One region of the Pseudoalteromonas sp. J2K-J599 genome, then DNA from elsewhere that is predicted to be linked to it. Evidence: predicted binding sites of a transcription regulator. Region 1 holds the regulator's gene; each other region holds the start of a gene.
The links. Region 1 encodes MetJ, which represses methionine synthesis genes. Its sites were predicted from a motif close to TAGACGTCTAGACGTCTA; they were not measured.

Region 1 (11,214 bases):
ACAAAAATATTATCGCCAGGTGTAAGGTTTGCTAACGCATTCCCATTGGGCACATACGTAACTCCTACTTTAGCGATAACTTCAGTTTTTGTTATATCTAATAGGCCTGTGTATCTCAGTACTGAGTTATTAGCTTTTGCTGTATCAGCATGCTCTTCAATGAACGCATCTAGCTGGGCTTTATTGTTTAGAAAGTCTTCCCAACTTCCTAGCGCAAGCTCACCGGGCATTAATGCCGATAAGCTAATATCATCAAGCTCAAGCTCTATACCTAACTCTCGGGCTAAAATAAGTAACTTACGCTGCATATCTCGTCCAGATAAATCCTCGCGAGGGTCAGGCTCTGTGAACCCCATTTTCTGTGCTTCTAATACCAACTCAGAAAAAGCAGTGGTACCATCATACTTACTACATAACCACGAAAGTGTACCCGAGAACACGCCTTCAATACGCGTAATTTTATCACCACTATTTTGCAAATCAGCCAAAGCAAAATTGATAGGTAAGCCTGCACCTACACTTGTATTATATCGCCAATGTAAATTACGTTCGCCAAGGTTACTACGAAGTGCTTTATACCAAGAAGTAGGTGCTGTACCTGCATATTTGTTAGCACTAATTAAATGACAATCTCGGTCTACAAAATCTGTATATAAAAAGCTAAACTGCTCACTTGCAGTAATATCAATTAAAACTTTATGTTCGTAGTCAAGCTCGCTTATCGCATTAAGTAAATCCGCAGCTTCATAGCTATTCGCCTCATGCTGCCATTGAGTTTTCCATTGCGATATATTTATGCCACTTGCATTAAATAACATATGTTTAGAGCGAACCAGCGCTACCAATTTAATACTAAAGTCGTCTGATAAACGCTCAAATTGTGCCGATAACTGCTCAATAAAAGCATCGCCTACATTGCCAAGGCCCGCAACTATAACGGCTATTTCTTGGCCTTTATTGATTAGCTTATCGTGTAAGGCGCTTTGTATATCGCTATCTATAAATTGGTCTGTTAGTAATAAAACATAACCATTATCTTGATGCACAAAACGCGGCTTTATAGTCTGCTCAGCTAATACTTCTAAAGCTTGCAGTTTTAGTACGCTAACGTCTTGCTCAGGGGCAATAATTGCACAGCCATTTAAATTTGACTCACTAATATTAGCTCTACCAGCAAAGTAATTAATAACTTGATATGTTTGTGCAGCCGGTACTACTAAATACACTTCACCATTATGGTTAAAATGATGAAGGCTATGCTGAATAAGCTGACTAACGCTTGCGACCTCACCTTCACTTAATCCTTCAACCATTAACAAATCAACATTTTGCAGCGTGGTTATAAAGCGCTTTTTCTTTGCTGAACCTTCTTTTACTATATCTGTTGGGCTTGCTTGCACATCAAAACTACTACGAACAGCTAGCTTAATATCGCTGTTTTTAAGTGGCGATAGTGTTTTTGCGTGTAATACAGGGTTACCCAAACGAGCTAATAAATTAGCTTGCCCGCGACAAATTTTGCCGTATTTAATCGCTTTTTTAACCTTACGAGGATCAGTGCTAAACACTCCCTGTGTATCGGTCCAAATACATACTTGCTTAGCATTACAGTAATTTGCAAGTAGTGTTGCACTATAATCGCTACCGTTGCGTCCAAGTGTTACGGTCTCACCTTTCGTATCGGCGGCAATAAACCCAGTAACAACATTTATCTTATTAGGTAAAATTGACTGTCGACATTGCTGCGCATTTTGCGCATGCATTAATTCACCATCGTTTAAGGTAAAAAGACTACGGGCATCTTGAGCACACGCCTCAATATTTAGCTGCTGTAAATAAGTAGCGAGTAAACGTGCTGACCACAGTTCCCCATGCGCAAGTAACGCAGCCTCTTTTAGCTGCTCAGCTTGAGCAAGTTCTGCAATATTACTAAGCTCGGTATTTAGTGTTTTAAGTGCGCAGCGCTTTAAATCAGCTTGTAATAACTGCTCAATTAAATCGCTTTGATGGTTATTTAACTGCAGTAAAATATCAGCGACAGCTTGCGTGTCTTGCAGCTGATAACTTTGCCACAACGACACAAGTGTATCTGTAGTCTTACCTGCAGCAGATACCACAACACAGTCACCCGGCTGAGTATGCCCAATAATTATTTTAGCTACGCTTTGATAGCGCTCACTAGAGCTTAAGCTTGAACCACCAAATTTATGTACACAATTGACCATATTTATACCAATTCGCTTAATTAAGTTGTCTATTTTGAGGAAAGAAAACCGTATCGATAACAAGGCAAAAATTTCGTTATTTAGTTGTTCTATATTAGGAATTTTTAACGATTTTATCGTGCGGTTTAATCCCTCAAATTGATTAGGGCGTGTTGTTCTTTGTGGATTGAAATTTGTTCAATCTAGGGGCGATTAAATCGCGGCGCGAGGTTTGTAACCTAGTGGGCTAAGTAAAAACCGAGCAACAAAGAGTTAATCGTCCCTAGAAAGAACCCAAAGGGCAGCGCATGTTTGGTATTTATGCTGCGTTATCGCCTATTCATGGGGAATAACCACACTACATAGGCTCCGCCTTGCCTAAAAACCAAACATACTGCTGCAAATTCACCCACCAAAGATCAACACGCCCTAGGTATTATTGCGGATTGGTATTACTTACCAAAGCGCTGGACGGGCTGCACTTAATTTAACGTTTCCACCAGAAGTGCCAGCACCTTTGCCTACACGGCCAACATTTTTATTTTGCCCTGGTTTTACAAGTTCAAATACTCGTTCAAAGTCAGCTATTAAATCGTGTATATCTTCAATCCCAACCGAAATACGAATAAGCGTATCGCCCACACCCGCCTCTAAACGTGCCTTTGCCTCCATGCCTGCGTGCGTCATAGTTGCGGGGTGACAAATTAAACTCTCTACGCCACCTAGTGACTCAGCTAAACTAAACGTTTTAAGACTAGTTAAAAATGCTGCGGCGTCGTTTATATCGCCTTTAATATCAAAACTAACCATGCCACCAAAGCCAAGTTGTTGTGCTTTAGCAAGCTCATGTTGAGGATGTGACTCAAGTCCTGGATAGTAAACTTGGCTTACAAAATTGGAGCTTTCAAGGTACTTAGCTATTGCTAGCGCATTTTCTTGGTGCTGCCTTAAGCGCACATTTAAAGTACGTAGACCACGAAGCGTTAAATAACTATCAAAAGGGGCGCCCGTAATACCAATATTATTTGCCCACCAAGCAAGCTCATCACCAAGCTCTTGTGTTGCAGCAATAACAGCGCCGCCCACTACATCTGAGTGCCCGTTAATATATTTAGTAGTTGAATGCACCACAATATCTACACCAAACTTAATAGGGTTTTGTAAGGCAGGAGACAAAAACGTGTTATCTGCGGCAACCAATGCACCGCATTGCTTAGCAACATCGGTAACCGCTTTAATATCGGTTAAACGAAGTACTGGGTTACTTGGAGTCTCTATCCAAATAAGCTTAGGTTTAATTGCTAAAATTTGTTGAAGGCTTTCTTCTTTTGTTAAATCTAATACTTCAAGCTTCAATAGTCCGCGTTTTTGTAACGATGTAAATAAACGATAGCTACCACCATAACAATCATGTGGAATTACTAACGTGTCGTCACTGTTAAGTAGCTGAGTAGCTAAATGCACGGCAGCCATACCAGTGGCCGTAATTATGCCACGAGCGCCGCCTTCAAGCTTAGCAAGCGTCTCTGCTAAAATATCACGATTAGGGTTACCACTGCGGCCATAATCATACTCACGCTTAGTATCAAAGTCGGCAAACGAATAAGTCGTTGATAAATAAATTGGCGGCACCACTGCACCATGATGTTTATCAGCATCAACGCCGTTACGTACAGCAATGGTCGCTTTGTTTTTTTCGCTCATATTCGTCACCTGATTAATTTGGATGTTTAGACGTCTAAAAGAGTAAGTTATCCGTTTTAATAAGTCAAAGGATTTTAAAGCTCTAGATGGCTAAAGTTAGGAAAGGCGTTTGCTAGTACCACATTTTAGCTCACAAAAGTGAGCTTATTTTTACATCCCAAATAGGCTTATTAAGATAGATCGGTATCTATTATTTGACTATCTTTTTTAAATCGATAGAATTTCACGCATATTTACACGCTTTTTATACCGTGTGAGAAATTAATAATCTGAGGCAACGATACATCTTATGGCTAAATGGAATGGTGAGTATATTCACCCATACGCAGAACACGGGAAAAAATCAGAGCAAGTTAAAAAGATCACCGTTTCGATCCCGCTAAATGTATTAAAAGTTTTAACGGATGAGCGTACGCGTCGTCAAATCAACAACCTTCGCCATGCAACAAATAGTGAATTGCTATGTGAGGCGTTTTTGCATGCATTTACTGGTCAACCTTTACCAAATGACGATGACCTACGTAAAGACAACGCAGAAAAAGTACCAGAAGAAGTTAAAAAGATAATGCAAGAAATGGGTTTAGAAGTGCCTATTTTAAACGAAGAATAAATCGTTACCTTTTTAGTCAAAAAACCTCAGCATTGCTGAGGTTTTTTGTTTAAGCGTTATATATTACGCCATATAATTTTCAGGCAAATCAATTTGCGCAACACCCGACTCTACCGCAGCAAGTGCTACAGCTTTAGCTATACGCGGTAGTAAACGCGGATCCATTGGTTTTGGAATAATATACTGCGCACCAAACTCTAGTTTATCTACGCCTGCGGCTTTTAAAACTTCTGCAGGTACAGGCTCTTTGGCAATACTACGAATAGCCTCAACTGCAGCAATTTTCATTTCATCGTTAATCGCGCTTGCACGTACATCAAGTGCACCACGGAAAATAAACGGGAAACATAAAACATTGTTAACCTGGTTAGGGTAATCAGAGCGCCCTGTTGCCATAATTAAATCGTTGCGTGCGCCGTGAGCAAGTGCAGGATCGATCTCTGGATCTGGGTTTGAACAGGCAAACACGACCGGCTTTTCTGCCATTAGTTTTAAATCTTCGGCAGCTAACAAGTTAGGACCCGAAACACCAACAAACACATCAGCATCTGCAATTACATCTTGCAATGTGCGTTTATCGGTATTGTTAGCAAAAAGCTGTTTATATTCGTTTAAATCATCGCGACGAGTATGAATAACACCTTTGCGGTCAAGCATATAAATGTGTTCACGCAGTGCACCACACTTAATTAACAGTTCCATACACGCAACTGCAGCAGCGCCTGCACCTAAACATACAATTATTGCATCTTCAATTGATTTACCTTGTACTTCTAGCGCATTTAACATGCCGGCAGCCGTCACAATGGCGGTGCCGTGTTGGTCGTCATGAAAAACAGGAATGCTACAACGCTCTATTAATGCTTTTTCAATTTCAAAACACTCTGGTGCTTTAATATCTTCAAGGTTAATACCACCAAATGTGTCAGCAATATTGGCAACCGTGTTAATAAAGTCTTCTGTTGTTTTGTGCTTTACTTCAATATCAATAGAATCAAGCCCTGCAAAACGTTTAAACAATAACGCCTTGCCTTCCATTACGGGCTTAGACGCTAAAGGACCTAAATTACCCAAGCCCAAAATTGCAGTACCATTAGTGATAACCGCAACCATGTTACCTTTACCGGTATATTTATATGCATTTGCAGGATCTGCGGCAATTTCACGTACAGGCTCAGCGACACCTGGGCTATAAGCTAGGGCTAAGTCTTGAACTGTTTCAGCTGGTTTTGTTAGCTCAATGCTAATTTTACCAGGTACGGGATGTGAGTGATAATGTAGTGCTTGTTCACGAAAGTCAGACATAACGCGATGGTATCCTGCAATTTAAGTTAAAGTGAGAGGTGGAGTCTTGGGGTACGATACCCTTATTATTTTTAAATTCCAAGCAATATCAGGTCTATCCTGTTATATGCTATATCCTTTAATTTTAAGAGGTTTTTCAGTAACTTTGCAGGATTATATAAACATTTGATAAATAAAAATTCACCAAAAAAGTAAGTTTTGAGGTGCGTTTATGTCTATTAAAATATTAAAAAAATGTATGTTTAACGTATCATCATAAACTTAAAATAACAGCCTACTACACTACTTTAAAAACAGATAAGCCCACGTTAGCTACTTTTATCAACCTAGTTAAAATTTGTACTATTTAAAATATAGAGAATATCTATCAATTTGTCTGCAAAGGTTTATGCATACTCAGAATAAGAATAGGAAATAGTTATGCAAGGTGTGATGTAGCTCGAGCAAGCTAAATAAGATAAGAAGTAGTAAGTTTTAGACACAAAAAAAGCACCCTAAGGTGCTTTTTTTAACTAAACAGCAATAATTACTTCTTGCTGCTAAGTGCACCGAAGCGCTTGTTGAAGCGATCAACACGGCCGCCAGTGTCTAAAATCTTTTGCTTACCAGTGTAAAACGGGTGACACGCAGAACATACGTCTAAGTGAATGTCTTTACAAAGAGTTGAGCTAGTTTCGAATTTGTTTCCGCATGAACATGTTGCAGAAATTACTTCGTACTTAGGGTGAATACCTTCTTTCATAGGAACCTCTAGTTAAGGCCGCATCGCTCTCCAAACCCGAAGTCTGGCACCATACGTCGTTAAAACAAATTTGTTGGTGGCGGATTTTATCCAACAACCTTCCCCTGCACAAGTATTTATTTATCTTTTCGCTAAAAAAGTGAACAATCTCTTTCTCAAGTACTATTGCTAGTAGGTTTTTAGCGGTATTTTTAGTACATTACAGCATTAATTTTACGGGTTGAGTTGTTATGAGTTTTGTTGAAGTTGCTATTAAAGTCCCGCTTCCACGCACCTTTGATTATAAAATAGAAGAGCAGCTCAGTGGCTTATCAACACCCATACTACCGGGCATGCGGGTTTTAGTGCCTTTTGGTAATCAAAAAAAAGTAGCTGTTGTTCTGGGTATTAAAAACAGTACCGACGTCCCTTTAGATAAAATTAAGAATATTATAGAGGTAATAGACGATACCCCTATTTTAAGCGCCCAACATTTAGAACTCCTTAGCTTTACTGCCCGCTATTATTGCTATCCCTTAGGCGAAACTATTCACATAGCGCTACCGAGTGCACTTCGCCAAGGTGAATCGCCAGATAAAACCAGTATTAACATGGTTGCTCTGACAGAAAAAGGCGCAAAAGTACCGTCATTAAAAGCCAAAACACAGCTCAATTTATTAAAGCAGTTATCGCAATCGGGGAAATCATCGTTAACCGAATTAAAAGCTCTTGGCTTTAGTAAAAAAACAATAGATAGCCTAATAGATAAAGAACTCATTACGCAAACTGTTGAACACGATAACCAATGGCAAAGCGTTGCACCAACTGTCGGTAGTAAACCTGTACTTAATAAAGAACAAGCGGTTGCCTGTACAGCAATAAATCAAAGTAATGGATTTAGCAGCTTTTTATTAGAAGGTGTAACTGGCAGTGGTAAAACAGAAGTGTATTTACAGTGCCTAGAAGAAGTACTCAAACGTGGCGAGCAAGCATTAGTATTAGTGCCAGAAATAGGCTTAACGCCACAAACTGTAAACCGTTTTCGTCGCCGCTTTCCTGATACACCCATTATGCTTTGGCATTCAGCCCTTACCGACAACGAGCGATTGCAAACATGGCGTTTTTGCGAAAAAGGCAGTTGTGCAATAGTTATAGGCACACGTTCGAGTATTTTTCTGCCATTTTTAAAACTCGGTATGATAGTTGTCGATGAAGAGCACGATTCATCATTTAAGCAACAAGATACCCTTCGTTACCATGCTCGTGATTTGGCCGCATACAGAGCTTTTCAGCATAAAATACCACTTATATTAGGCAGTGCTACACCCGCACTTGAAACACTTCACAAAGCAATTAATAACAAATATCAGCTACTAAGTTTAACCGAGCGCGCGCAAACTGCGACAGATAACCAATTTAAGTTACTCGATATGAAAGGCCAACCCGACCAAGCAGGTATTGCACATGCAAGCCTTGCAACTATGCGCCAACACTTAAATCGCGGTAAACAGGTTATGGTTTTTTTAAATCGCCGAGGTTTTTCACCCACTCTTATTTGCCATGAATGTGGCTGGCTAAGTGAATGTAAACGCTGCAGTACCAGCGCCACATTTCATAAAGCGATTGGGCAAATGATTTGTCATCACTGTGGCGATCAATACCCTGTTCCTCACCAATGTCCTGATTGTGGAAGTACGCAAATATTTCCAAATGGCAAAGGTACAGAGCAAATTGAAGAGTTTTTATCGACCGAGTTTCCAGATACACCCGTTACTCGCATAGACCGCGATTCAACTCGCCGTAAAGGCAGCCTTGAAAAAGCACTAGATGAAATAAACCTAGGCGGTGCACGCATTTTAGTTGGCACACAAATGCTTGCCAAAGGCCATCACTTTGCAGATGTAAGCCTTGTTATAATTTTAGACGTAGATAGCGGTTTATACTCATGCGACTTTAGGGCGACAGAGCATTTAGCACAGTTAGTTACTCAGGTCGCGGGGCGAGCTGGGCGTTCAGGGGAACCTGGCCAAGTATTATTACAAACACACTTTCCAGAACACCCGCTTTTACAAGACTTAGTCAATAATGGTTACCAAGACTTTGCTCGCTTTGCACTGAGTGAACGCGATGATGCAGACTTACCACCCATTACAAATATGGCTATTGTCCGTGCACAAGGACACAGCATTAAGCTAGTCGTCGATTTTTTGACGGATTTGGTTCCTGTGAATGGGGTATCTGGTATACAATTGCTCGGTCCGATCCCTGCTCCACTTGAAAAAGTCGCAGGTATGTATCGTTTTCAATTACATATTCAAGCGCAAGATCGCCGCATATTACATCAGTACCTTGCGCAAATGGTTGATTATTTAAGTTCAAGTAAACTTGCACAAAAAGTACGCTGGAGCTTAGACGTAGACCCTATAGACATGATTTAGGTTAAGGCCAAAATAACACCATGGCACAGCACGATTATATTAACAAAAAGCCTGCAGGCAGAAACAGTAAAAAAAACGCACCCGCTAAAAAACCATTTCCTATTCTTTTAGCTGTCATAGCCATCTTACTCGTCGGTGGTTTTGCTTATACATTATGGTTTATTAAAAGTAATGCAGATCCAAAACTTGTCGAAAAACAAGCAAACCCCACTGCGCCCGCAAAAGTAGAAGTGGTTATTCCACGCACACCAGAGTTTATTAAAGAAATTAGAAACCACGAGATTCAAGTTGAAGTGAAAGAACTTGAGCAAAAAGGCCCTTACGTTATGCAGTGTGGTTCGTTTAAAACCCACGCACAAGCGGAATCGCTAAAAGCTAAAATAGCATTTGCAGGCCTCATTTCTGAAATAAAACAGGCTGAAGGCAGCAATGGTACTTGGTATAAAGTGCGCTTAGGCCCTTATAAAACCAAACGCCAAGCCGAAAGTGATAAAAACAAACTTAAACGTGTAAAAATAGTCGGCTGCGGAATTTGGGGCTGGACTTGAAAATAAACCATTCACCCATATAACCTCTTCATAATCGTTTTTTACGAGTTGCCTCTGCAGCTCGATGATGAGGAATAACATGACTACTATCGTAAGTGTACGCCGTGGCGACAAGGTTGTAATTGGCGGCGATGGCCAAGTGTCTCTTGGTAATACCGTAATGAAGGGCAACGCCCGTAAAGTTCGACGTCTTTATAATGGCAAAGTAATCGCTGGTTTTGCCGGCGGTACTGCTGATGCCTTCACTCTTTTCGAACGCTTTGAAAGCAAATTAGAAATGCACCAAGGAAACCTAACTAAAGCCGCAGTAGAAATGGCTAAAGATTGGCGCAGCGACCGTGCACTTCGAAAACTCGAAGCTCTGCTCGCTGTTGCAGACGAAACAGCCTCTTTAATTATTACCGGTAATGGCGATGTGGTTCAACCTGAAAACGACCTAATTGCAATTGGCAGTGGTGGTAACTTTGCACAATCAGCTGCAACCGCCCTTTTAGAAAATACAGATTTAAGCGCTCGTGAAATAGTAGAGAAAAGCTTAACTATTGCAGGCAACATCTGCGTATTTACTAATAACTTCCAAACAATCGAAGAATTATAATAGGAACTATCATGTCTGATATGACCCCAAGAGAAATTGTTCACGAGCTAGATCAGCACATTATAGGTCAGGCTAAAGCAAAAAAAGCAGTGGCTATCGCACTTCGTAACCGCTGGCGCCGCATGCAACTCAAAGAAGATTTACGCAGCGAAGTAACACCAAAAAACATTTTAATGATTGGTCCAACCGGTGTAGGTAAAACAGAAATTGCCCGCCGATTAGCAAAACTTGCTAACGCACCCTTTATTAAAGTAGAAGCGACTAAGTTCACTGAAGTTGGCTATGTTGGTAAAGAAGTTGAGACTATCATCCGCGATTTAGTCGATGTATCAATTAAAATGACTCGCGAACAGCAGACTAAGAAATTTAAACATCGCGCCGAAGAAGCAGCAGAAGAGCGCATTTTAGATGCCCTTTTACCACCAGCGAAAGATCAATACGGCGAAACGCAGCGTGATGATAACTCATCAACTCGCCAAACGTTCCGTAAAAAGCTACGTGAAGGTCAGCTAGATGATAAAGAAATTGAAATCGATTTAGCACAAGCACAACCAAACGTAGAAATTATGGCGCCTCCTGGTATGGAAGATATGACCAACCAGCTACAAAGCATGTTTCAAAACATGGGCGGCGATAAGCGCACTAAGCGTAAACTAAAAATCAAAGAAGCCTTCAAACTATTAACGGAAGAAGAAGCCGCTAAATTAGTAAATCCTGAAGAGCTAAAAGAGCAAGCTATTTTTGCAGTAGAGCAAAACGGTATTGTGTTTATTGATGAAATAGACAAAATTTGTAAGCGCGGCGATTCTTCAGGTCCAGATGTGAGCCGTGAAGGTGTTCAGCGCGACTTACTACCGCTAATTGAAGGTTCAACTGTAAATACTAAGCACGGAATGGTTAAAACTGACCATATGCTGTTTATTGCCTCTGGTGCGTTTCAGATGGCAAAGCCATCAGATATGATCCCAGAGCTACAGGGCCGCTTACCGATTCGAGTAGAACTTGAAGCACTTACTGCAGATGACTTTAAACGCATCCTTACAGAGCCTCATGCATCGCTTACCGAGCAACAACGAGAGCTGCTTA
Region 2 (11,214 bases), 420 kb from region 1:
GATGTGGGTGGCGAATTTGGTCCTTACCGTCAATCTGAGCGTAGCGATTTATATAAAAAATACGCGCATCAATTAGTTGACGATGGTAAAGCGTTTTACTGCTTTGCAACAAGCGAAGAGCTTGATCAAATGCGTGAAGAGCAAATGGCAGAAGGATTGCGCCCTAAATACGACGGTCGTGGTTTAAACCATACAGATGAAGAAATTAAAGCAAACTTAGCTGCAGGCAAACCTTACGTTATACGTATGAAAATCCCAAGCGAAGGCACATTTAAGTTTAACGACTACCTACGAGATGAAATTGAGATCCCGTGGGAAAACGTAGACATGCAAGTGCTTTTAAAAGCGGATGGTTTCCCAACGTACTTTTTAGCGAACGTAGTTGATGACCACCATATGCAAATTAGTCATATTTTCCGTGGCGAAGAGTGGATTAACTCAGCACCTAAGTTATTAAAACTTTACGAAGATTTTGGTTGGGAAGCGCCGGTACTTGGTCATTTACCATTACTACGTAACCCAGATAAATCAAAGCTATCTAAGCGTAAAAATCCAACGTCTATTAACTACTATAAAGAAATGGGTTACCTACCAGAAGCCGTGCTTAACTACTTAGGTCGTATGGGTTGGTCAATGCCAGATGAGCGTGAAAAGTTCACACTTAATGAAATGATTGAAAACTTTGACATGAAGCGCGTATCGCTTGGTGGCCCAGTATTCGACGTGGATAAATTAAGCTGGTTAAACGGCATGTGGATCCGCGAAAATCTAACCGACGAGCAATTAATTCAGCGCTTTGTTGATTGGAAGTTTAACGGTGAAATGTTAGCTAAAGTTTTACCTGAGGCTAAAACGCGTATTAATACCCTTTCGGATATGGTTGAGCTGGCAGGGCACTTTGTAGGTGGTATTCCAACTTACGACCCTGCGCTATTAACAGCTGGTAAAGCAGACGAAAACGTAATACGCCAAGCACTACAGTTTTTTGTATGGCAGCTAGAAGGCTTACGTAGCTTTGATAAGCCCGCTATTTTTGCAATTGCAAAAGAAGTGGCTACATTCCACGAGCTTAAAATTAAAGACTTTTTAGAGCCAATTTTTGTTGCAATTACAGGCAAAACATCAAGTACGTCGGTGCTTGATGCAATGGAGATATTAGGCTCTGACTTATCACGTGCTCGTTTACGTGTAGCGCTTGCTCATTTAGGTATTTCTAAAAAGCAGGCTAAAAATATAGAGCGTGCGTACCGCGAATACCCAAGTGCATAATTGCTAAACAATGTACTTTTAAAAGCCGAGCTTAGTAAAATAAGTTCGGCTTTTTTGTTTCAGGCTGTTTGGCTATATGCCATCGCGTTTTGATATTGTTTAGCCTAAGTATTCATAATTTACTAAATGCTACAATAAGGCATATAAACTCATAGGAGGCAGTATGATTGCAACCGTTAAAAACAAAGCTATTTTTAGCAGTAATACATTCTCGATAAACCTTGTTACTTACCCAACCAATCATAGCGTAATGAACCATATTGACCCTGTGCAGCAAGGGCGCTATTACAAGCTTAATTTTGTATTAGAGAAACCTAAAGCGGGTGGTGTATTTAAATGCTCAAAATACATTATAAATTTATTTAATCGCGTGTATTTGTTCAGACCCGATAAGTACGAACACAGCGTATCTAAAATCGAGTCTGGAAAGCGCGTACTACTGAGCTTTGCGCTTAATATATAATTTGCACTTTTGCTTATTAATAGTCGTAGGCCTGTCCGGTGCATAAAACAGATAGGTCGCAGTACGATACAGAGGTTTCACTACAGGAATTAATAGTAAAAGCATTCCCGCCTCTGCGCATAGCATCAGCTTTAAGTAAATCAATCGCGTTTGATTTAGAGCGATTGTAACTTACATTATTGCTGCCCATACCGTCGCCATCACAACTTCCACCTTCTATTCGGCCTAAAAGTGTTGCGCCACTTTCGTGTGCTTCTTGGTCGCTATAAAATTGCTGTAAATCTCTTTTATTAACGTAGGTGCCAATTTCTTGAGATAAAATACCGTTGTCTATATCTGTATGATAAGTCATGCCTGAACAACCAGTTATTGTGGCCAGCACTGTTATTGCCATTATAAAACGTAGCATACTTATTAGTCCCTTAATTTATTATTTGAAATAGTAAATTACTAACAAAATTAAATGCGGGCAATGTTTACTACTAAGTAAATTGTTAGCATTTGTAAATGTATTTAGATTTTACTGAGCATAGGGTAAGTAAACCAAAAGAAGTGGCAAAGATTAACTAACCAATGGCATAAAATAGCCCACGCTAAGCGCTGCGTTTTATAAAAAATATAGCTATATCCTAAGCCTGCAATAAATGAGACCAATACATAGTTAAATCCTCCAGCAAAATGCGCCAAAGCAAACACTGCAGCTGTCATTATTGGGGCAAGTAGCGCTAGGCGAGTAGATGTGATTATTTGACTAAGTTTGGTTTGTAATAAACCTCGAAATAAAGCTTCCTCAGCTACACAGGTAAATAAAAGATTAATAGCAATAAAGGCTAACCAAAAGTTGGGCACTTTTGGGTTAAAGCTTACAAGTCCAAGTGTTAAAGCCGCAGTGAGCGAAGCTAAAACAGTAGTAATAACTATTAAAATGGGTTGTTTAACGTTTAATGGGCCTGCTTTATTAGAGTCTGCTTTTAAAGCTTTTTTATTCGAATAAAAGTAAGCACAAAGGAATAACCCAGCCATAGCTTTATCAAAATTAGCATAAAGGGTAAAAGCAATCGCATCGCTTGTAATACGCTCATCTATAACAATAGGGAGGTTATTAAAACCAGGCACCCAATGAAGTGCTAATGCCAGTGAGGAAATTATAAAAACAGTACCTAAAATAGCGCGTATTATTGCCCGCTTTGCATTTAGTGCGCAGTAGTATAAAACAACGTAAAGCCCAGTGCTGAGCAGAGCATACAAATTTATATAACCTTGAAAATACCCACTTACTACACTTAAAGCCATTAAGTAGTGCCAAAGGGGTTGCCGCATTATTGATATTTTGCAGTACGGAAAAACACATATGATTGATAGTGCTAATAAATAAAAGGCCATTGTTTTTTATTACTCTGTTTTATTTAGCCATTAATCTAACAGATTCGACCTCTCAATATTTTTTTTCTGGTAATATAGATAGGTTATAAGCAGTTTAAGCAGTGAACAAACTATGTTAAGTCCTTTTTTTCAGCAGCATGCTGATTATGTTTCTATCTCTCGTGAGCAGGGTTCTCGCTTCGCTAAATGCGTTGCTGACGATTACAATCCACTTCATGACAAAGATGCCAAAAAGTTTTGCGCGCCAGGAGACTTACTTTTTTCATTGGTACTAGACCGCTACGGTATTAGTGAACAAATGGAATTTACTTTTGCCGGTATGGTTGATGAAAACACCAAACTTCATTTCCCTGAGGGAGCCGATGAGTTTGATGTAACCAATGGCGAAAAAGTCATTTTAAAGGTAAAGCGCAGCGGTAAAACCAGCCAATGCCCAGCACTAACTAATAGTCTAATAAAAAATTATGTTGAGTTTTCTGGTACTACCTTTCCGCATGTAATTATCCCATTAATGGGCAAGCAAGAGGTAATGATAAACCCTGCTCGTCCGATGATAATTTACGAATCAATGCTTATTAATCTTGATAATCTTGATATAACAGCGCCAATACTTGAATTTGCAGAGCCAAGCTTTGAGTACACTGGTAAGCGCGGAAAAATTACACTACGTTTTAACCTGTTAGAAAACGGCGTTAAAGTGGGTAGTGGTGAAAAGCACATGGTAGTTTCGGGTATTCGCGAATACTGCCAAGCAACAGTTGACGATTTAATAGCGTTTTACAACGAACGTAAAGCAACACTAAAGCCAGCTTAAAGCTACATAAAATTATAAAAGGCGCTAAATACAACTGTTATTTAGCGCCTTTTTTATTGGTTTTAAGAGTACAGCTAGATTAGCCGAGGGATTAAATACTTTTCTGGACTGGTTAATTTACGCAGTACAGTAATATGCGTACAATAGCGCTCTTTGTTATTTTAAAGCTAAGCCTATGTCTGCCACTACGTTCTCATCACTTAATCTCGACCCGTTATTATTAACAGCGATTGAGCAAAATAATTACACTCAACCTACCGCAATTCAGATTAAAACTATTCCGCCTATTCTAGCTGGAAGTGATGTAATGGGCAGCGCGCAAACAGGTACGGGTAAAACCGCCGCCTTTGTTTTACCTCTATTACATAAGCTTTTAAATACCCCTAAAAAAGATGAGCAAGGCCTTGCCCGCGTTGTAATTTTAACGCCAACACGAGAGCTTGCTCAGCAAGTATTTGCCAGCTTTGAAAAGTACGCACAAGGCACTAATATCAATGGTGCTTTAGCCTATGGTGGTGCAAGTATTGGCCCTCAAATTAAAGCACTTAAAACAGCACAAGTTATAGTGGCCACACCAGGGCGTTTGCTTGATCATATAGTTAAAGGCAGTGTGGTACTTTCAAGCGTAGACTCTTTAGTGTTTGACGAAGCCGACCGCATGCTTGATATGGGCTTTATTGATGAAATTAGACGTATATTGCGACATATACCGGGCGATCGCCAAACTTTACTCTTTTCAGCTACGTTTGATGACAGCGTGTTTGAACTCAGTAAAAAACTACTAAAAAACCCAGAACTAATTGAAGTTGATAAACGTAACTCAGCTGCGGTTGAAGTAGAGCAAGTTATTTACGCTGTAGATGAAGACCGTAAGCGCGAACTTGTATCGCACATGATTGGCATGAAAAACTGGCGCCAAGTGCTTATTTTTACTCGCACAAAACAAATGGCTGATAAGCTCGCTAAAGAAATGTGTAAAGATGGGTTAAAAACCGAATCAATCCATGGCGATAAATCGCAAGGCGCACGTGACCGTGCATTGCAAAACTTTAAAGAGGGTATTACACGCGTACTTGTTGCAACCGACGTCGCTGCGCGTGGTTTAGATATTTCTACACTTAGATACGTAATTAATTTTGAACTGCCTTACATTGCCGAAGATTACGTGCACCGTATTGGCCGTACAGGTCGTGCTGGTGAACAAGGACTTGCTATGTCATTGGTAAGTCTTGATGAGCAATGGCTGCTAGAAGAAATTGAAGTATTACTCGATACGCGTTTAACGCCGCAGTGGTTAGAAGGTTACGAGCCTGACTTAAATAAAAAGCCCAAAGATAATCGTAAAAATACTAATAAATCTCGAAAAGATCGCGATAAAAAACGCATTACGGGTAAAAGAGAGCCAAGTAGACGCCGTAAATAATAGCTTTTACTTTACTTTTTTGCCTATACTGGAGCTATTAAATAGCCGAGGTAAAGTTAATGTTTGAAACTGATAAATGGGCATTCTCTGGTGTTGATGGCCAAATATCTTTGCATAAATGGCAAAAAACAATGGACCTTATCACGGGGCTTTTTTCAGCCCCGTCTGGTTATATAGTTCAGGCAACAAGCAAAGGCTATCGCGTTGTTATTAGAAATAACGAAGGTGGCTCAAGCTTTGAAACCAACCCGATACTTCCTCCTCAAACACCTCTTTTTTGTCGGCACGTCGCTGAAACTAATAATATTTTATATGTTAATGATGCAAGCAATAACGATGCATGGAACACCCTCCCAGAAGTAGTTGAGGACGGTGTTGAATCCTACTTAGGCTTACCTATTCATTGGCCAGAAGGTGAAGTATTTGGCACGCTATGCTTAAAAGACACTAAAATAACTAGCTATACCGATGAATACTTTGAGCTCATAGAGCAACTACGCGATTTAATTGAAGACGACCTAGCGCTTGTGTATAGCTATGAGCAAATGCGCGAAATAGCCATGTTAGACTCATTAACGAGTATTTATAATCGCCGAGCACTTAACTTACTAGCTCAGCAAAAGCTTAATTTAGCACTGCGTTTGGGCTTCGACGTATGTTGCTTGTTTATTGATATAAACGACTTTAAAAAATTAAACGACACCTGCGGACATGAAGTGGGCGACAAAGCCTTAATTATATTGGCAGATACGCTAAAAAAACATTTAAGAGATGCCGATATAGTAGGGCGTTTAGGTGGTGATGAGTTTGTTGCAGTAATGCAATTAAGCGATAAAAGTAAAATTAGCTACATCATGGATAAAATATCCTCTGAGTATTCAAAAGCTTTACTCAAAGAAGAGGTTTGCGATTTATCGCTCAGCATAGGTTATAGTTTTACTAATAAACAAAAGCAGCCCTTTGAAGCGCTATTAAATGATGCAGACCACGCAATGTATAAAAATAAACAAGCGTATAGGCTCGCTAAAAAAGCAAAATAATAAAAGGAAGTTCGTCATGACTCATGCCTCAAAAACTTGGCTAGTTTTTTCTGCGATAGGTTTTATTTTTGGTGTTATGTGCTCCTCTATGGGGTTTGCCTTAAAAAGGCTTGAGAGTAATAACCAAAAATAGCTTCAATGAATAGCTTAAGCTGCAAATTTTTACTTGTACTTCTTAATTTATTTTTCAAAGTACGGACATAAAAAAGCAAGCCATGAGGCTTGCCAAGAAGGGTGTTAATTAGCTCTTACCTAGCCTTTAAGCTATTAGCTTTTCAGCAAGGTTTAATTCCATAATAGCTTTTAATAAACGGTATAAGTTAATTGATGCATCAATTTCTTCTTTACGGTTTGTTAAGCTTTCAATATTTAAGCCCAGCGGTACATCTAAATGCGCACAGCTTTTAAGTATTAAGTCGAGGTTTTCGCGGCAAATACGGACCGATTCGCTTAATGTATTGTCTGCATCAAGCATGCGCCATTTTGTTGCCTCTGGCACTGAGATACCCAACCATTGCATAAACTCTAAGGTTTTTTCGCCGCCGCACGGGGTAAACGTTAATATAATACGTTGAGGTGTAATACCCTGTGCTTTACATGTACGTGCGTAGCTAGTAATTAGCTCTATGGTAGCTTGTGCATCGTAAACAGCTTGCGATATAAAAAACTGACAACCTTGTGCTGTTTTTTCTATTAATCGTTCGTGCTCATTTTGTTTACTTGAATGGCGCTCGGCAATCGTAACGCCACCTAAAAAGAAATCATCTGATTGCTCAGCCATCGCTTTATAAGCATCTGGCAAGCTTAGCTTTATATCGCCTATCGATGATGGGCTACCTACTAAAACAACATTTTGTAAATCGTAGTCGTTTTTAGTTTCACTTAGCCAATCTTTAAATTCGCCTACACCACGCTGCGCCACACTTTTATAAGTAATTACATCTTGTGCAGATAAATTACGAAGTAAATGGCTGTATTCACGCGGATCAACGGTTTGTTTAAACGCAAATGGGCGGTCTTGGTTAGTTCGGCTGCTTTCGTCTTGAATGTCGTAAATTATCACGCCGTCGTATTCAATTTCGTGTAAGCGACCTAATAGCTTTTCTGCAATGGTTTTTAATTGCGCTTTATCGGTGCCAATTTTAGGCGGGGTAGTACCAATAAGATAAACACCTTGATTGGTGTCCACTATCTTCTCTTTTAGTGATAAAGCCATAATCCTCATTCCAGCTAAGTTTGTTTTGATGGATTTAATATAGCAGCCATTTAGACGTCTAGATAGATTTATTTAATGAAAGTTTTTCAATTAACATGATGTTTATTCATAGTGCTTGTTCCCATAATTTATAATTGACACAGTTGTTTACATAATAAATTCCCTTGGGGCTCTTATATTTATTGGCTATGGGGCATAATTAAAGAGTTAAATCTGACAACAAATTTGCTCAATTTAAAAAGGGACAACAATGAAATTTAAATTATTAGCAACCAGCTTAGCGGTATCGCTGGCGTTAACAGGTTGCGCCATGCAACAAAACCAAAGCACGCAAACAACAGCACAACAAGAACAAGTAAATAAAGCTGATGACCGTGTTTTTTCACAAGATTACTTAATTGAAGAGCTAGAAAACGGCTTGCGTGTCATGGTTGTTAAAACCGATTACCCTGATGTCGTGTCGCTGCAAATTCCGGTATCGGTTGGATCTCGTAACGAAGTTGAAGAGGGCAAAACAGGCTTTGCTCACTTTTTTGAACACATGATGTTTAAAGGCTCAAAAAAATACCCTGAAGATGTGTACTCAGACATATTAAAAAATTCAGGTGTTGATAACCGCGCTTATACAACAAACGATTACACAAATTACCATTTAAACTTTTCAAAGCAGCATCTTGATAAAGTACTTGAGCTTGAAGCTGATATTTTTCAAAACTTAACCTACACCGAAGAGCAATTTAGAACAGAAGCACAAACGGTAAAAGGTGAGTACTTAAAAAACAACGCGAGCCCAATTCGTAAATTATTAAGCGCTGTACGCGAAGAAGCGTTTGATAAGCACACGTATAAACACACCACTATGGGCTTTTTTAAAGACATAGAAGCCATGCCTGATCAAATGGCCTATGGTAAAGAGTTTTTTGCTAAGTTTTATAAGCCTGAGTATGTGTCACTTGTCATCGTGGGCGATGTAGACCCACAAGCAACAATGGCAATGGTTAAAAAGCATTGGGGCAGCTGGGAAAAGGGTAACTATGTTGCTGACATTAAAGCAGAACCTGTTCAACAAGCACCAAAATATTTGCACCAGCAAGATGAAGCGCTACCAGGGCATTGGTTACTTGTATCGTACAAAGGCGCTGCGTGGGAGCCTGCTAAAAAAGACAGAGCGGCACTCGATTTAATCTCACAGCTTTATTTTTCAAATAATTCAGATTTATATCAAGAGCTAGTGGTCGACAAACAAATTGCCAGCCAAATGTTTACCTATAACCCAGAGACTAAAGATCCGGGTTTATTACACGTATTTGTTAAAGTAGAAAACGCAGACGATTTAGCCACTGCGCGCGATGCCATTAATCGAACTTATGCAAAAGCACGCACTGAGCTTGTTGATGAGCAAAAGCTCAGTGATTTAAAATCGAATCTTAAATACAGCTTTATTAATGGCTTAGATTCGTCGCAAGCGATTGCATCAACCCTTGCCAGCTACATGCATTTTGAGCGCGATCCTGAGGTTATAAACCAGCTGTATAAATCGGCAGATAACATCACCAGCGCAGATATTAAAGCCGTTGCTAATAAATACTTTACTGATAAGGCACGTACCACATTAACAATGTCGGCACTTGATAAAGCCCCAGGTTTTGAGCAAGAAGTTAATTTAAATGCGCTTACTGCAAAGCTTGAACAAGCACCTGCGAAGCCTGCATTTAAAGTACTTGATAAAACCAATAGCTCGCCGTTAATCGATGTTAACTTTTTATTCAATACCGGCGCGGCTGCCGACCCTCAAGGCAAAAAAGGTGTTGCTGCGCTCACTGCGGCTATGCTTGCACAAGGTGGCTCAGAGGCGACAAGCTATAAAGATATTCAAAAAGCACTTTATCCGCTTGCAGGTAGCTTTGGTTATCAAATAGATAAAGAAATGCTGTCGTTTCAAGGGCGTATTCATAAAGACAATGCAGCGCAGTGGTATTCACTTGTGAGCGATCAATTATTAAACCCAGGCTTTAGAGACGATGACTTTAAACGCCTTAAAAAAGAAATGATCGATGGTATTAAATCAGGCTTAAAAGCATCTAACGATGAAGAGCTAGGCAAAGAAGTGCTATACAGTGCACTTTACAAAAATCACCCTTACGAAAGTTACAACTACGGTGATATTTCGGATTTAGAAGCGTTGACGCTAGATGATGTTAAAGCGTTTTATAACAGCGAGCTTACGCAATCTAAACTCACGGTTGGCTTAATTGGGGCTGTGCCTGCAAACCTTAAAGCTAAAATGATGAGCGATTTTGCAACGCTACCAAAGGGTGAGCAAAGCCGTTTAAGTATTCCTGATGCGCCAGCGCTTAAAGGTCATCATGCAACTATTGTAGAAAAGTCAGCGCAATCGACAGCGGTATCGTTTGGTTTCCCTATTGATACAATTAGAAGTAGCGAAGACTGGACAGCCCTTTGGCTTGTGCGTTCGTACTTTGGTGAGCACCGTAGTTCTAACAGCTTTTTATATGAGCGCATTCGTGAAACTCGCGGCATGAACTATGGCGATTACGCATATATTGAATACTTTCCACGTGGTATGTTTCAAACCAAGCCAGATGCAAACCTAGGGCGCTCAGAGCAAATATTTCAAGTGTGGTTACGCCCACTTCGCTCTAATAACGATGCGCACTTTGCAACACGTACCGCCTTGTTTGAGCTAGATAAGCTAATTAAAAATGGTATGAGCGAAGATGACTTTGAAGCTACGCGTAATTTTTTAATTAACTTTGTGCCGCAAATGGTTGCAAGTCAAAATCGCCAATTAGGTTACGCGCTTGATAGCGAATTTTACAACACTGATAACTTTGTAAGTTACGTAACTAATAAACTTAAAACGCTAACGCTTGCTGATGTTAATCGCGTTATTAAAGAAAACTTACAAACAGACAATGTTCACTATGTATTTATTACTGGTGACGGCGCTGATATGCAAAAACGTTTAGCATCGCAGCAAACCTCACCAATGGTTTACAACACTAATAAACCTGCTGAGTTGGTTGCTGAGGATAAAGTGATTGCTGATTATAAACTGGCAATTCCTGCAAAAAATATTGAAGTGATGAAAGTCGATAAAGTATTTCAATAATTTAAGTGTTTTTAAACTATCTTTAAATGTATAAAAAATGCCCCAGTGCTTAAAGCTCTGGGGCATTTTATATTAATACTCTAAGCCAAAGCATAGGCTTGTTATTAATATCATAAGCTCGTTATTAATAGCATACAGCTAACTCCAAGTGTAAAGCTAATTAAAGAGCTTATAGCAATAGCTACAATAAACTTTTGCGTTGATTGGGCTTTAACCGTTTCATCTACTTCTAAGTCGTCCAATTTTATAAGCTCGCCTTGTCGCACTTCAAATACTGCGCATAAAGCCATTGTGGTTTCTTTTGATGCCGCACCTTCTTTTTCTACACGCTGAACGGTACGTAAGCTTACACCGCAGGCATCGGCAAGTTGCTGCTGCGTCCAATTAAATTGCTGCCTAAGTTTTTTTATTGTTTTAGAGTTAAGTTGCATGCGTTTATTTACCCATCACTAAGTCAATTAGCATGAAGGTTG
Region 3 (11,214 bases), 1.3 Mb from region 1:
TCTGGCATATGTGTCCCTTTTTTGTTATCAAATTTATTATACCCAAAATAAGTAAATGCCCAATAAATAATTAGGTTTGGTAGAGTTTTAATTAGGGTCTGTTTATCTTTGCGGATTATAATTTGTTCAAACTAGGGGCGATTTAATCGCGGCGCGAGATTTGTAACCTAGTGGTCTAAGTAAAAACCGAGCAACAAAGAGTAAATAGACCCTAGGCAGAACCCTTTGGGCAGCGCCTGTTTGGCATTAATGCTACGTTATCGCCTATTTATGGGGAATAACCACACTACATAGGCGCTGCCTTGCCTAAATACCAAACAGGCTGCTGAAAATTTAACCTTGAAAGATAAATAGACCCTAAATTATCATTTTTTTGTCATCGCTTTGATTGCTTTTATAGGTTTAAACGAGACATTTTAGTTATATTGCAGTAAAGTTAGCGCAATTTTTAAAGAAACACGATTGCTCCAAATGTCCTAATAAGTAGGCGTTTTTGATCGGTAAGCGCGTGTTTTAGCTACACACACACTAGGTATTAAGATGGATCAAAAGCGTTGTGCCGTCGCCTCTAAAGAAAGCCTTAAGCGTATATTTACTGTACCTGAAGCGCCAGACTCAACTTTAAGCAAAATCGAGCTTGAAATTTCGAGTAATTTAGCAGGTTTTCTAAACGAAAATATAGCGGCAATTGAAAAACCATTACATGAAATAGAAAAAGATTTTCAATCGGCAGTGATCCCAGAAGATCCAACGTTTGTCTCTGCTTATGCCCAAGACATAATGGAGCAACTTGTTGCACATTCTGTGCATACAGCTGCGCCTAGTTTTATTGGTCACATGACCTCTGCCTTGCCGCACTTTTTATTACCGCTGTCAAAATTGATGGTAGGGCTAAATCAAAATCTAGTAAAAATAGAAACATCTAAAGCGTTTACGCCTCTTGAGCGTCAAGTGCTTGGGATGATGCATCATTTAGCTTATGGGCAAGAAGACTCATTTTATTCTAAATGGATGCACAGTGCTAAAACCTCATTAGGTGCATTTTGCTCTGGTGGTACGGTTGCTAATATTACTGCGCTTTGGATTGCGCGAAACCGCTTATTAAAACCTGATGGCGATTTTAGAGGTATAGGTGCACAAGGCTTAATTGCTGGTATGCTGCATTACGGTTATAAAGGTTTAGCGGTATTAATATCAGAACGCGGGCATTACTCGTTAGGTAAATCGGTTGATTTACTCGGCATTGGTCGCGATAACTTAATTGGTATTAAAACCTGTGAAAATAATAAAGTCGATGTAACAGCTATGCGCGAAAAAGCACGTGAGCTTGAAGCGCAAGGTATTAAAGTAATGGCGATTATTGGGGTCGCGGGGACAACCGAAACCGGTAATATTGACCCACTTGATGAAATGGCCGACTTAGCACAAGACATTAACTGCCATTTTCATGTAGATGCAGCATGGGGGGGAGCGACCCTTTTATCGAGTACGCACCGTCCTTTACTAAAAGGGATTGAGCGAGCAGATTCAATTACCATCGATGCACATAAACAAATGTATGTACCAATGGGAGCGGGTTTGGTTTTATTTAAAGACCCCGCTGCAACTGATGCAATAGAACATCACGCTGAGTATATATTACGTAAAGGTTCAAAAGACTTAGGTAGCCACACGCTTGAAGGCAGCCGACCTGGTATGGCAATGTTAGTACATGCTTGCTTACGTGTTATTGGTCGTAAAGGTTACGAAATGCTGATTGATCGAAGCATCAAAAAAGCACATTACTTTGCTGATTTAATTAAGGCTGATGAAGACTTTGAGCTTATTTCGGAGCCTGAGTTGTGCTTATTAACGTATCGTTATGTACCTAAGCAAATTAAACAAGCAATAGCCGATGCAGATGCTGCAACTCGGTTAGATATTTTTGCTTCACTGAACCGTTTTACTGCCAGTATGCAAAAGCGTCAACGCGAGTCTGGTCGCTCATTTGTATCACGTACACGCTTAACGCCTTCTAAATACGACAATCAACCAACGGTTGTATTTAGAGTGGTTCTTGCTAACCCGCTTACTTCAGGCGCTATTTTAAAAGAGATATTAGCTGAGCAAAAAGAGTTGGCTGCAACAGATCCGGTATTCAAAAAATACTTGAGAAAGTATATGTAATCTAAATACAAAAAAGGGTCCATAAGGACCCTTTTTTAATATCAAAGAATGGTTAATGTAAAATACGTGCTCTAATTGTACCCTCAACAGCGCTCAGTTCTTTAAGTGCTACTTCAGATTGATCTGTATCAACATCAATAACTACATAACCAATAGATGCGTCTGTTTGTAGGTATTGCGCAGCAATATTAATACCGTGCTGTGCAAACGCTTGGTTAATTTGCGTTAGTACACCTGGGCGGTTGTGGTGTACGTGTAATAAACGGCTACGATTAGCAAGCTCAGGTAGCGATACTTCAGGGAAGTTAACCGCAGTAATAGTTGAGCCATTATCTGAATATTTAGCCAATTTACCCGCTACTTCAATACCAATGTTTTCTTGCGCTTCTTGTGTAGAACCACCAATGTGCGGCGTTAAAATAACATTGTCGAATTGGCGCAGTGGCGATACAAATTCTTCATCGTTAGATTTTGGCTCAGTAGGGAACACATCGATTGCTGCACCACTTAGTTTTTTCTCTGTAAGCGCTTCTGCAAGAGCATCAATATCAACAACAGTTCCGCGTGATGCATTGATCAAAATAGACCCCTGCTTCATAACTGCAAGTTCTGCTGTACCAATAAGGTTTTTAGTTTGCGGTGTTTCTGGTACATGTAAGCTAATAATATCAGAGCGTTGTAACAGCTGAGTAAGGTTATGAACTTGTGTTGCATTGCCCAGTGATAACTTATCTTCGATATCGTAAAACTCCACGTTCATACCGATATTTTCAGCCATAATACCTAGCTGAGTACCAATGTGACCGTAGCCAATAATACCTAATGTTTTACCACGTGCTTCAAACGAACCATTTGCTGTTTTTAACCAGCCACCACGATGAGCCGCTGCATTACGCTCTGGAATACCACGTAATAAAAGTAGAATTTCGCCAAGTACAAGTTCAGCAACTGAACGAGTATTAGAAAATGGAGCGTTAAATACAGCAATACCACGTTCGCGTGCTGCATCTAAATCAACTTGGTTTGTACCAATACAAAAACAACCAATAGCAACTAGCTTTTCAGCTGAGTCTAATACGGCTTGGTTAATATGAGTACGAGAACGAAGTCCTACAAAGTGAACATCTTTAATGCGCTCTTTAAGCTCGTCCTCAGGTAAGGATGTTTTAACGTAGTCAATATTGCTGTAACCGTTACGTTTTAGCGTTTCAACAGCGCTTTGGTGAACACCTTCAAGCAAGAGAATTTTAATTTTGTCTTTTGCTAACGATACCTTACTCATAACCTCATCCTATTTAATTTGTGGCCCATTTTTGGTACCGATAATCACTTTATCAGCACCTCGCATCGCAAATAGGCCGTTGGTAACTACGCCAACAATTGAATTGATTTGTGTTTCAAGTTGTTTGGCATTGGTAATTTTTAAGTTAAATACATCTAATATAACGTTACCATTATCGGTAACTACGCCTTGGCGATAAACAGGGTCACCACCAAGTTTTAATAATTCTCGTGCAACGTAGCTGCGCGCCATTGGAATAACTTCTACCGGAAGCGGGAAGTCGCCCAATGTATCTACCAGCTTTGTGTCATCAACAATACACACAAACTGTTTTGCAACTGCTGCTACTATTTTTTCACGTGTTAGCGCTGCGCCGCCGCCTTTAATCATTTCGTTTTGAGCGTTTATTTCGTCAGCGCCGTCAACGTATACATCTAAAGCATCAACGTTATTAAGTTCAAACACTTCAATACCTAACGCTTCCAAACGTGCAGTTGACGCTTCTGAGCTTGATACAGCGCCTACAATAGTGTCCTTTACTGAGCCAAGGGCATCAATAAAGTGATTAACAGTAGAGCCTGTACCGACACCTACAATGGTGTTTTCTTTTACAAACTCGAGTGCTGCCCAGGCAGCTGCTTTTTTTAATTCGTCTTGTGTCATTGCTTTGTGCTCATGTATGTCAGAAATATGCGGCTAGTAACCAAAATTAAATGTTACCAACAGTATGTTTTATCTGGGGTGATAATGGTTTCAAGTGGTACGTCCCATGACTCGATTGGTAGAGCATCAACTTTTTGGCATTCATGTGCAAGGCCAATTAGTTGCGGTTTTTGCCAATTTTGTTCATGTAAACGTGCCAATGTCCGGTCGTAAAACCCACCTCCCATTCCTAGGCGATTACCTTGTTTATCAAATGCCACTAATGGCATAAGGAGGTAATCAAGCGCTGGTAATGGGCATATTTGAGAGCAGTTCAGCTTAGGCTCCAAGATACCATAGCGATTTGCCCTCATGGGTGAGTTTTTCTCATAGCGCTGAAATAGTAAATTAGCGCCATTGAATGGGTGTATTATAGGTAGATAAACAGCATGGTTTAAGTTCCATAATTCTTTAATTAACAATGAAGTGTCTAGTTCTCCGTCGTTACTTAAATAAATGGCAATATGCTTTGAATTCGTTATGTTTTCGCTTTTTAAGTGTTGAATAAAATTCATTTTTAGCGATTGCGCAGCAATTATTTGCTGATTATTTGACAAGTTTTTACGGGTGTTACGAATTTCAGCTCTTATTTGTGCGCGTTCATTGCTCATTAAACTAATTAGCCATTTTTAAAAAGAGAATAAATCGGGAAAAATTAAAAAAACAGCAAGTACAACTAGCAAAATGGTGGCAGTTGCAATCAATGAATATAAAAGTAAGTTACTGCGTTTTTTAGGAGTAGCTAAATCCTCATCTAGCATTAGGTCGTCATTTTGCCATTCGTCTACACTTTCGTCTGGTGTATTTAATTGAGCTTCAGGAAGGCGTTGCTCTAGCTCATCTAGCTTTTCTTCAAGGCGTATTAAGCTGCTAGTGATGTAATCAAGTGCATCAAAAATACGTTCATCACGTTGGTTGTTATTTGCAGCTGCGGGGGAGCTATTTTGAATCGCATTTGAAACAGCTTGCAGCTTACTTTTAATACCTAGGCTTGCTAATAACTTAGTCTGTTTTAACGCTTTGTCTTTATCGCTTGGCGCAAACAGCGGCTTACCTTTAAAAAAAAGAGCTACTTTTTCATCTGACGTTTTTAATTTTGCAGCTAAGTTTGCGCACGCTGTTTTTATGTCAACGTTATCGGCAAGTCCTGCAAATATAACGCGAAAGTTATCGGCCATTTAACTATCCCTAAAGCTTTTATAATGAAATGAGTATATACCTAAAGTACAAAAGAATTCGAGGTCGATTTTATAGTTATTTTGTAGACGCACTACAAACAATGTAACTGATAAGTTTTAGATACAAAAACGGCCCTATTAAGGGCCGTTTTTAATTTACTTCAACACTTTTAGCTTAAAGGCCAGCAGCTGCACGAAGTGCATCAGCTTTATCTGTACGTTCCCAAGGGAATTCGTCACGACCAAAGTGGCCGTAAGCCGCTGTAGGAAGGTAGATAGGGCGCTCTAAATCAAGCATTTGAATTAAGCCGTAAGGGCGCAGGTCAAAGTGTTCACGAATAAGCTCGATTAAACGGCTTTCTTCTAACTTGCTTGTACCAAACGTTTCAACGCTGATAGATGTAGGCTCTGCAACACCGATTGCGTAAGAAACTTGTAATTCACATTTATCAGCAAGGCCAGCCGCAACTACGTTTTTAGCAACGTAACGTGCAGCGTATGCAGCTGAGCGGTCAACTTTTGATGGATCTTTACCAGAGAAAGCACCACCACCGTGACGAGCCATACCACCGTATGTATCAACGATGATTTTACGACCTGTTAAACCACAATCGCCCATTGGTCCGCCAATTACAAAGCGACCCGTTGGGTTAATGAAAAATTTAGTCGCGCTTGTAATAAGCTCTGCAGGAAGTACCGGCTTGATGATAGTCTCCATCACCGCTTCTACTAAATCTTTTTGCGAAATGTCTTCGCTGTGCTGAGTAGATAGTACTACTGCATCAATACCTACTGGCTTACCATTTTCGTATGCAAAAGTAACTTGAGATTTTGCATCTGGACGTAACCAGTTAAGCTCGCCGCTTTTACGTACTTGCGCTTGGCGCTGTACTAAACGGTGTGAGTAAGTAATTGGCGCAGGCATTAGTACTTCTGTTTCGTTACATGCGTAACCAAACATAAGACCTTGGTCGCCAGCACCTTGTTCTTCTGGGCTAGTACGGTCAACACCTTGGTTAATGTCAGGAGACTGTTTACCAATAGTGTTTAAAATTGCACATGAATCTGCATCGAAACCCATGTCTGAATGCGTGTAGCCAATTTCACGTACTGTTTTACGTGTAATTTCTTCAATATCAACCCATGCGCTAGTAGTGATTTCACCACCAACCATAACCATACCTGTTTTTACGTAAGTTTCGCACGCAACACGGGCATGAGAGTCTTGCTCTAGGATAGCATCAAGTACCGCATCAGAGATTTGATCGGCGATTTTATCCGGATGACCTTCAGAAACTGATTCAGAAGTAAATAAATGTTTTGCCATTGTAATTCTGCTCACAAATATTGCGCTTCACAAACGTCGGTATTAGCGCTAAAAAATTAAGGGGCGTATTTTATCGAAAACAAAACACCTTGCATAGTGTTTTTACGCCTAGACGTCTAAATAAAATTACTAATAACTTTTTGGTCTTAAAAAATATTCATAATGCCTCACTTTTATAGGGTTTTTAATTGCACACAGCCCCCACAATAAGTAAGAATGGTCGATATAAACAAACCCAAGTTACTTGGGTGCATAAACAAACACATAAATACCCGCGCAAATACACATAAAGGTAGGAGAATTCATGCCATCTCGCAAAGAACTTGCAAATGCTATTCGCGTCTTGTCAATGGACGCAGTACAAAAGGCCAAATCTGGTCACCCTGGAGCCCCTATGGGCATGGCTGATATCGCAGAAGTATTATGGCGCGATTATCTAAAACACAACCCAACAAATCCAGAGTGGGCTGACCGTGACAGATTTATTCTTTCAAACGGCCACGGTTCAATGCTTATCTATTCTCTATTGCATCTAAGTGGTTACGATTTACCACTGGACGAAATTAAAAACTTCCGTCAAATGCATTCTAAAACACCAGGTCACCCTGAATATGGCTATGCACCAGGAATCGAAACTACTACGGGTCCATTAGGTCAAGGGATCACAAATGCCGTAGGTATGGCAATTGCTGAAAAAGCGCTAGCTGCACAGTTTAACCGCGAAGGTCACGATATTGTTGATCACTTTACCTATGCATTTATGGGCGATGGCTGCCTTATGGAAGGTATTTCTCATGAAGCTGGTTCACTTGCAGGCACATTAGGTCTGGGTAAACTTGTTGCATTTTGGGATGACAACGGCATTTCAATCGATGGTGAAGTAGAAGGTTGGTTTACAGATGACACGCCAGCTCGCTTTAAAGCATACGGTTGGCATGTAATTAGTGGTGTTGATGGCCACGACAGCGATGCTATAAGTGCTGCAATTGCAGAAGCTAAAAGTGTTACCGATAAACCATCACTAATTTGTTGTAAAACAATTATTGGTTACGGCTCACCTAATAAATCTGGTAGCCACGATTGTCACGGTGCACCACTAGGTGATGACGAAATTAAAGCGTCTCGCGAATTCTTAGGTTGGACTGGCGATGCGTTCGAAATTCCTGATGATATTTACGCACAATGGGATAGCAAAGAAAAAGGTCAGCAGCTTGAATCAAGCTGGGACGAAAAATTTGCAGCATACGCAAAAGCATACCCAGAGCTTGCAGCTGAATATAAGCGTCGTATTAATAACGAACTGCCTGGCGATTGGGCTGAAAAATCTCAAGCGTACATTGAGCAATTACAAGCAAACCCTGCAAACCCAGCGTCTCGTAAAGCATCGCAAAATGCATTAAACGCATTTGGTCCGTTATTACCAGAATTTATGGGTGGCTCAGCCGATTTAGCAGGCTCAAACTTAACAATTTGGGATGGCTCTAAAGGTTTAACACACGACGATGCAAGCGGTAACTACATTTACTACGGTGTACGTGAGTTTGGTATGTCGGCAATTATGAATGGTATTGCCCTTCATAAAGGCTTTATTCCTTACGGTGCTACGTTCTTAATGTTTGTTGAATATGCAAAAAATGCCGTACGTATGGCTGCATTAATGAAGCAACCAAGCATTTTTGTATACACGCACGATTCAATCGGTTTAGGTGAAGATGGTCCAACTCACCAACCAGTAGAGCAAATTGCAAGCATGCGTTTAACGCCTAACTTATACAACTGGCGCCCATGTGACCAAGTTGAGTCGGCAATTGCATGGCAACAAGCTATTGAGCGTAAAGACGGTCCTACATCGTTAATCTTTACTCGCCAAGGTCTTGAGCAACAAGCGCGTGACGCACAGCAATTAGCAGACGTTAAAAAGGGTGGTTACATCCTTAGCTGTGACGGCAACCCTGAAATTATTTTCATTGCGACGGGCTCTGAAGTGCAACTAGCACAAGATTCAGCAACTGAGCTACGCAGCCAAGGTAAAAAGGTACGTGTTGTATCTATGCCATGTACTGATGCCTTTGAAGATCAAAGCGCAGAGTACAAAGAAAGCGTATTACCGGCATCTGTTACACGCCGCGTAGCAGTAGAAGCAGGTATTGCTGACTACTGGTACAAGTACGTAGGTCTAAATGGCGCAGTAGTAGGTATGACTACCTTTGGTGAGTCGGCACCTGCTGGTGAGCTGTTTGAGCACTTTGGTTTTACAGTGGCAAACATTGTAAGCAAAGCAAACGAGCTTTTTTAATCGCTTTGATTAAATAAAGTAAGTAATTGAAAAACCCGCACATGTTGCGGGTTTTTTTATGCCCTTACATGAAGCAACTTCACCTTGAACAATGCTGCTTTCCTTGCAAGAAAGTAAGCTATCAGGCAAGGTAGTGCGATAAAATTTATAAATAAAAATCTTAAATTAATAGCAGGAGCTAAAAATGCCAAAGTTCGATAACGTAAGTGTAGTAAAAAAAGCCAATGTATATTTTGACGGAAAAGTGTCAAGTCGTACCGTTATTTTAGGTGATGGCGAAGCGAAAACGTTAGGCTTTATGCAACCAGGTGAGTTTGTTTTTGATACAAACCAAAAAGAGTGCATGGAGCTTTTAGCTGGCCAATGGGATATTTTATTACCAGGGGCAAGTGATTGGAAAACATTTAACGCAGGTGAATCGTTTAATGTTGATGCAAATGTAAGCTTTAAAGTAAAAGTATCTGATTTTGCTGACTACTGTTGTTCGTACACAGATTAATCAATACAGCTAGACGTCTGAAAGCCCATGCACTATGGGCTTTGCATAAATTTTGCGCAACGTATGATTTAAATCACCAAAAACCGCAAATAAACCTCAAATATCTCTCTTTTTTCCTTGTGTTAATCTAAATAGCCCCCAATACTATTTATGAGGTAACAAATAAAAGGATACCCTATGAAAATTAATCTTTCTGGTCACCATGTTGAAGTTACTGACTCTATTAGAGAGCACATCAACGAAAAATTTTCAAAAATCGAGAGCCACTTTCCATCGCTTATTGCACTCGATATTATTTTGTCTAAAGAGCATCATAAAATCCAAGCTGAAATTAGCACTAATTACGAAGGCACGCGCATATCGGTAAAAGGGGAAAACGAAGTTATGTACCCAGCCATTGCAAGCGCAGCTAAAAAACTCGATGCGGCACTAAAACATCGAAAAGGGCAGATAAAAGCAAACTTACACGAAAAGCCTGTTAGCACTACACCTGAAATCGCACACGAGATCATCCAAGAGATGGATCTTAAATAAAATTTAGTTCCAAAGTATTGTAAAAAAGAGCCGTATGGCTCTTTTTTATTGCCTGTAATTTAGGTAAGTTATGCGTTCTTGCAGTTTATTAATCAAAAAAATTAATAAAAGCAGCGTATAACACACATATTTTGAGAAATTAATGCACACAACAAAAGCAGTATGGAAGTCTCGACTAGGTGCGCTTGGACCTGGAATACTCATGGCAACAGCCGCTATTGGCGGATCTCACCTAGTTGCCTCTACGCAAGCTGGAGCAATATTTGGTTGGCAACTATTTTGGCTTATCCTCGTTGTTAATGTTTTAAAATATCCGTTTTTTCGCTTTGGTATGGAATACACACTCGCGACTAAAAATAGCCTAGTGGAGGGCTATAAGAGTAAAGGCCCGTTTTATTTTTACAGCTTTATTGGCTTAAACATTGTAGCCGCTGTTGTTAATACCGCTGGCGTATTACTGCTTACCGCAAGCTTACTGCATTACGCCTTACCTGTGGTTATCGAAGTAACCTTACTTTGTTGGATGCTGCTCGGTGTATGTTTAGTTATATTACTACTTGGACACTTTAAAGCGCTAGATAACGTTGCCAAAGGCATTATGGGGCTGCTTACGCTCGCTACTTTGATTGCCCTTGCCATTGCATTTAGTAACGGCCCAATGGCACCTGCTGATTATGTGGGTCCTTCACCGTATGAACTTGCCATGCTTAGCTTTATGGTGGCTTTAATGGGCTGGATGCCAGCACCTATCGAAATATCTGCATTAAGTTCTTTATGGCTAAAAGAAAAACAAGCGCAGCAAACAGTTTCTAAAAGCCAAGGCTTGTTCGATTTTAACGTAGGTTACTGGCTTACAGCTGGCTTAGCCTTGGTATTTTTTAGCTTAGGTGTATTAGTGCAGTACGGGCAAACCAGTAGTATAGAACTCGGCGGTGTCGCGTTTGCCAAGCAGCTTATTGATATGTACGCATTAACAATAGGCGAGTGGGCAAGGCCGCTTGTATCAGCAATCGCCTTTTTATGTATGTTTGGCACTACACTCACCGTGCTTGATGGCTACGCCCGTACGCTTAGCGAATCTCATAAACTACTTGGCTTTGGGCAATCAAAACACAGCTTAAATATTTGGTTAATACTACAAGCATTTGCCGGTATGGCCGTTATTTTATTTTTTAAATCAGCCCTTGGCCCCATGCTTACGTTTGCTATGACACTTTCATTTGTTACAAC

Region 2: a site for MetJ is predicted at 7,652-7,669, ahead of AC5NT5_RS03770 (methylenetetrahydrofolate reductase). Genes of this name have one in related genera too.
Region 3: a site for MetJ is predicted at 6,757-6,774, ahead of metK (methionine adenosyltransferase). Genes of this name have one in related genera too.

The regions. Positions count from the first base shown of each region.
Region 1 is NZ_CM200271.1:404,925-416,138, reverse strand. Features, by position in the region: gene metL (bifunctional aspartate kinase/homoserine dehydrogenase II) at 1-2,225, opposite strand, end outside; gene metB (cystathionine gamma-synthase) at 2,661-3,908, opposite strand; gene metJ (met regulon transcriptional regulator MetJ) at 4,198-4,518, shown strand; gene AC5NT5_RS01825 (malic enzyme-like NAD(P)-binding protein) at 4,582-5,823, opposite strand; gene rpmE (50S ribosomal protein L31) at 6,350-6,565, opposite strand; gene priA (primosomal protein N') at 6,796-8,982, shown strand; gene AC5NT5_RS01810 (SPOR domain-containing protein) at 9,003-9,530, shown strand; gene hslV (ATP-dependent protease subunit HslV) at 9,610-10,128, shown strand; gene hslU (ATP-dependent protease ATPase subunit HslU) at 10,140-11,214, shown strand, end outside.
Region 2 is NZ_CM200271.1:825,471-836,684, forward strand. Features, by position in the region: gene gltX (glutamate--tRNA ligase) at 1-1,269, shown strand, start outside; gene AC5NT5_RS03740 (2OG-Fe(II) oxygenase) at 1,433-1,732, shown strand; gene AC5NT5_RS03745 (hypothetical protein) at 1,749-2,141, opposite strand; gene AC5NT5_RS03750 (CPBP family intramembrane glutamic endopeptidase) at 2,246-3,115, opposite strand; gene AC5NT5_RS03755 (DUF3581 domain-containing protein) at 3,228-3,929, shown strand; gene AC5NT5_RS03760 (DEAD/DEAH box helicase) at 4,105-5,352, shown strand; gene AC5NT5_RS03765 (sensor domain-containing diguanylate cyclase) at 5,412-6,392, shown strand; gene AC5NT5_RS03770 (methylenetetrahydrofolate reductase) at 6,652-7,608, opposite strand; gene AC5NT5_RS03775 (M16 family metallopeptidase) at 7,859-10,741, shown strand; gene AC5NT5_RS03780 (helix-turn-helix transcriptional regulator) at 10,852-11,172, opposite strand; gene AC5NT5_RS03785 (hypothetical protein) at 11,177-11,214, opposite strand, start outside.
Region 3 is NZ_CM200271.1:2,883,780-2,894,993, reverse strand. Features, by position in the region: gene AC5NT5_RS13100 (bifunctional diguanylate cyclase/phosphodiesterase) at 1-8, opposite strand, end outside; gene panP (pyridoxal-dependent aspartate 1-decarboxylase PanP) at 541-2,166, shown strand; gene serA (phosphoglycerate dehydrogenase) at 2,219-3,448, opposite strand; gene rpiA (ribose-5-phosphate isomerase RpiA) at 3,458-4,111, opposite strand; gene AC5NT5_RS13080 (5-formyltetrahydrofolate cyclo-ligase) at 4,165-4,761, opposite strand; gene AC5NT5_RS13075 (hypothetical protein) at 4,780-5,328, opposite strand; gene metK (methionine adenosyltransferase) at 5,504-6,655, opposite strand; gene tkt (transketolase) at 6,960-8,951, shown strand; gene ppnP (pyrimidine/purine nucleoside phosphorylase) at 9,136-9,450, shown strand; gene hpf (ribosome hibernation-promoting factor, HPF/YfiA family) at 9,628-9,984, shown strand; gene AC5NT5_RS13050 (NRAMP family divalent metal transporter) at 10,187-11,214, shown strand, end outside.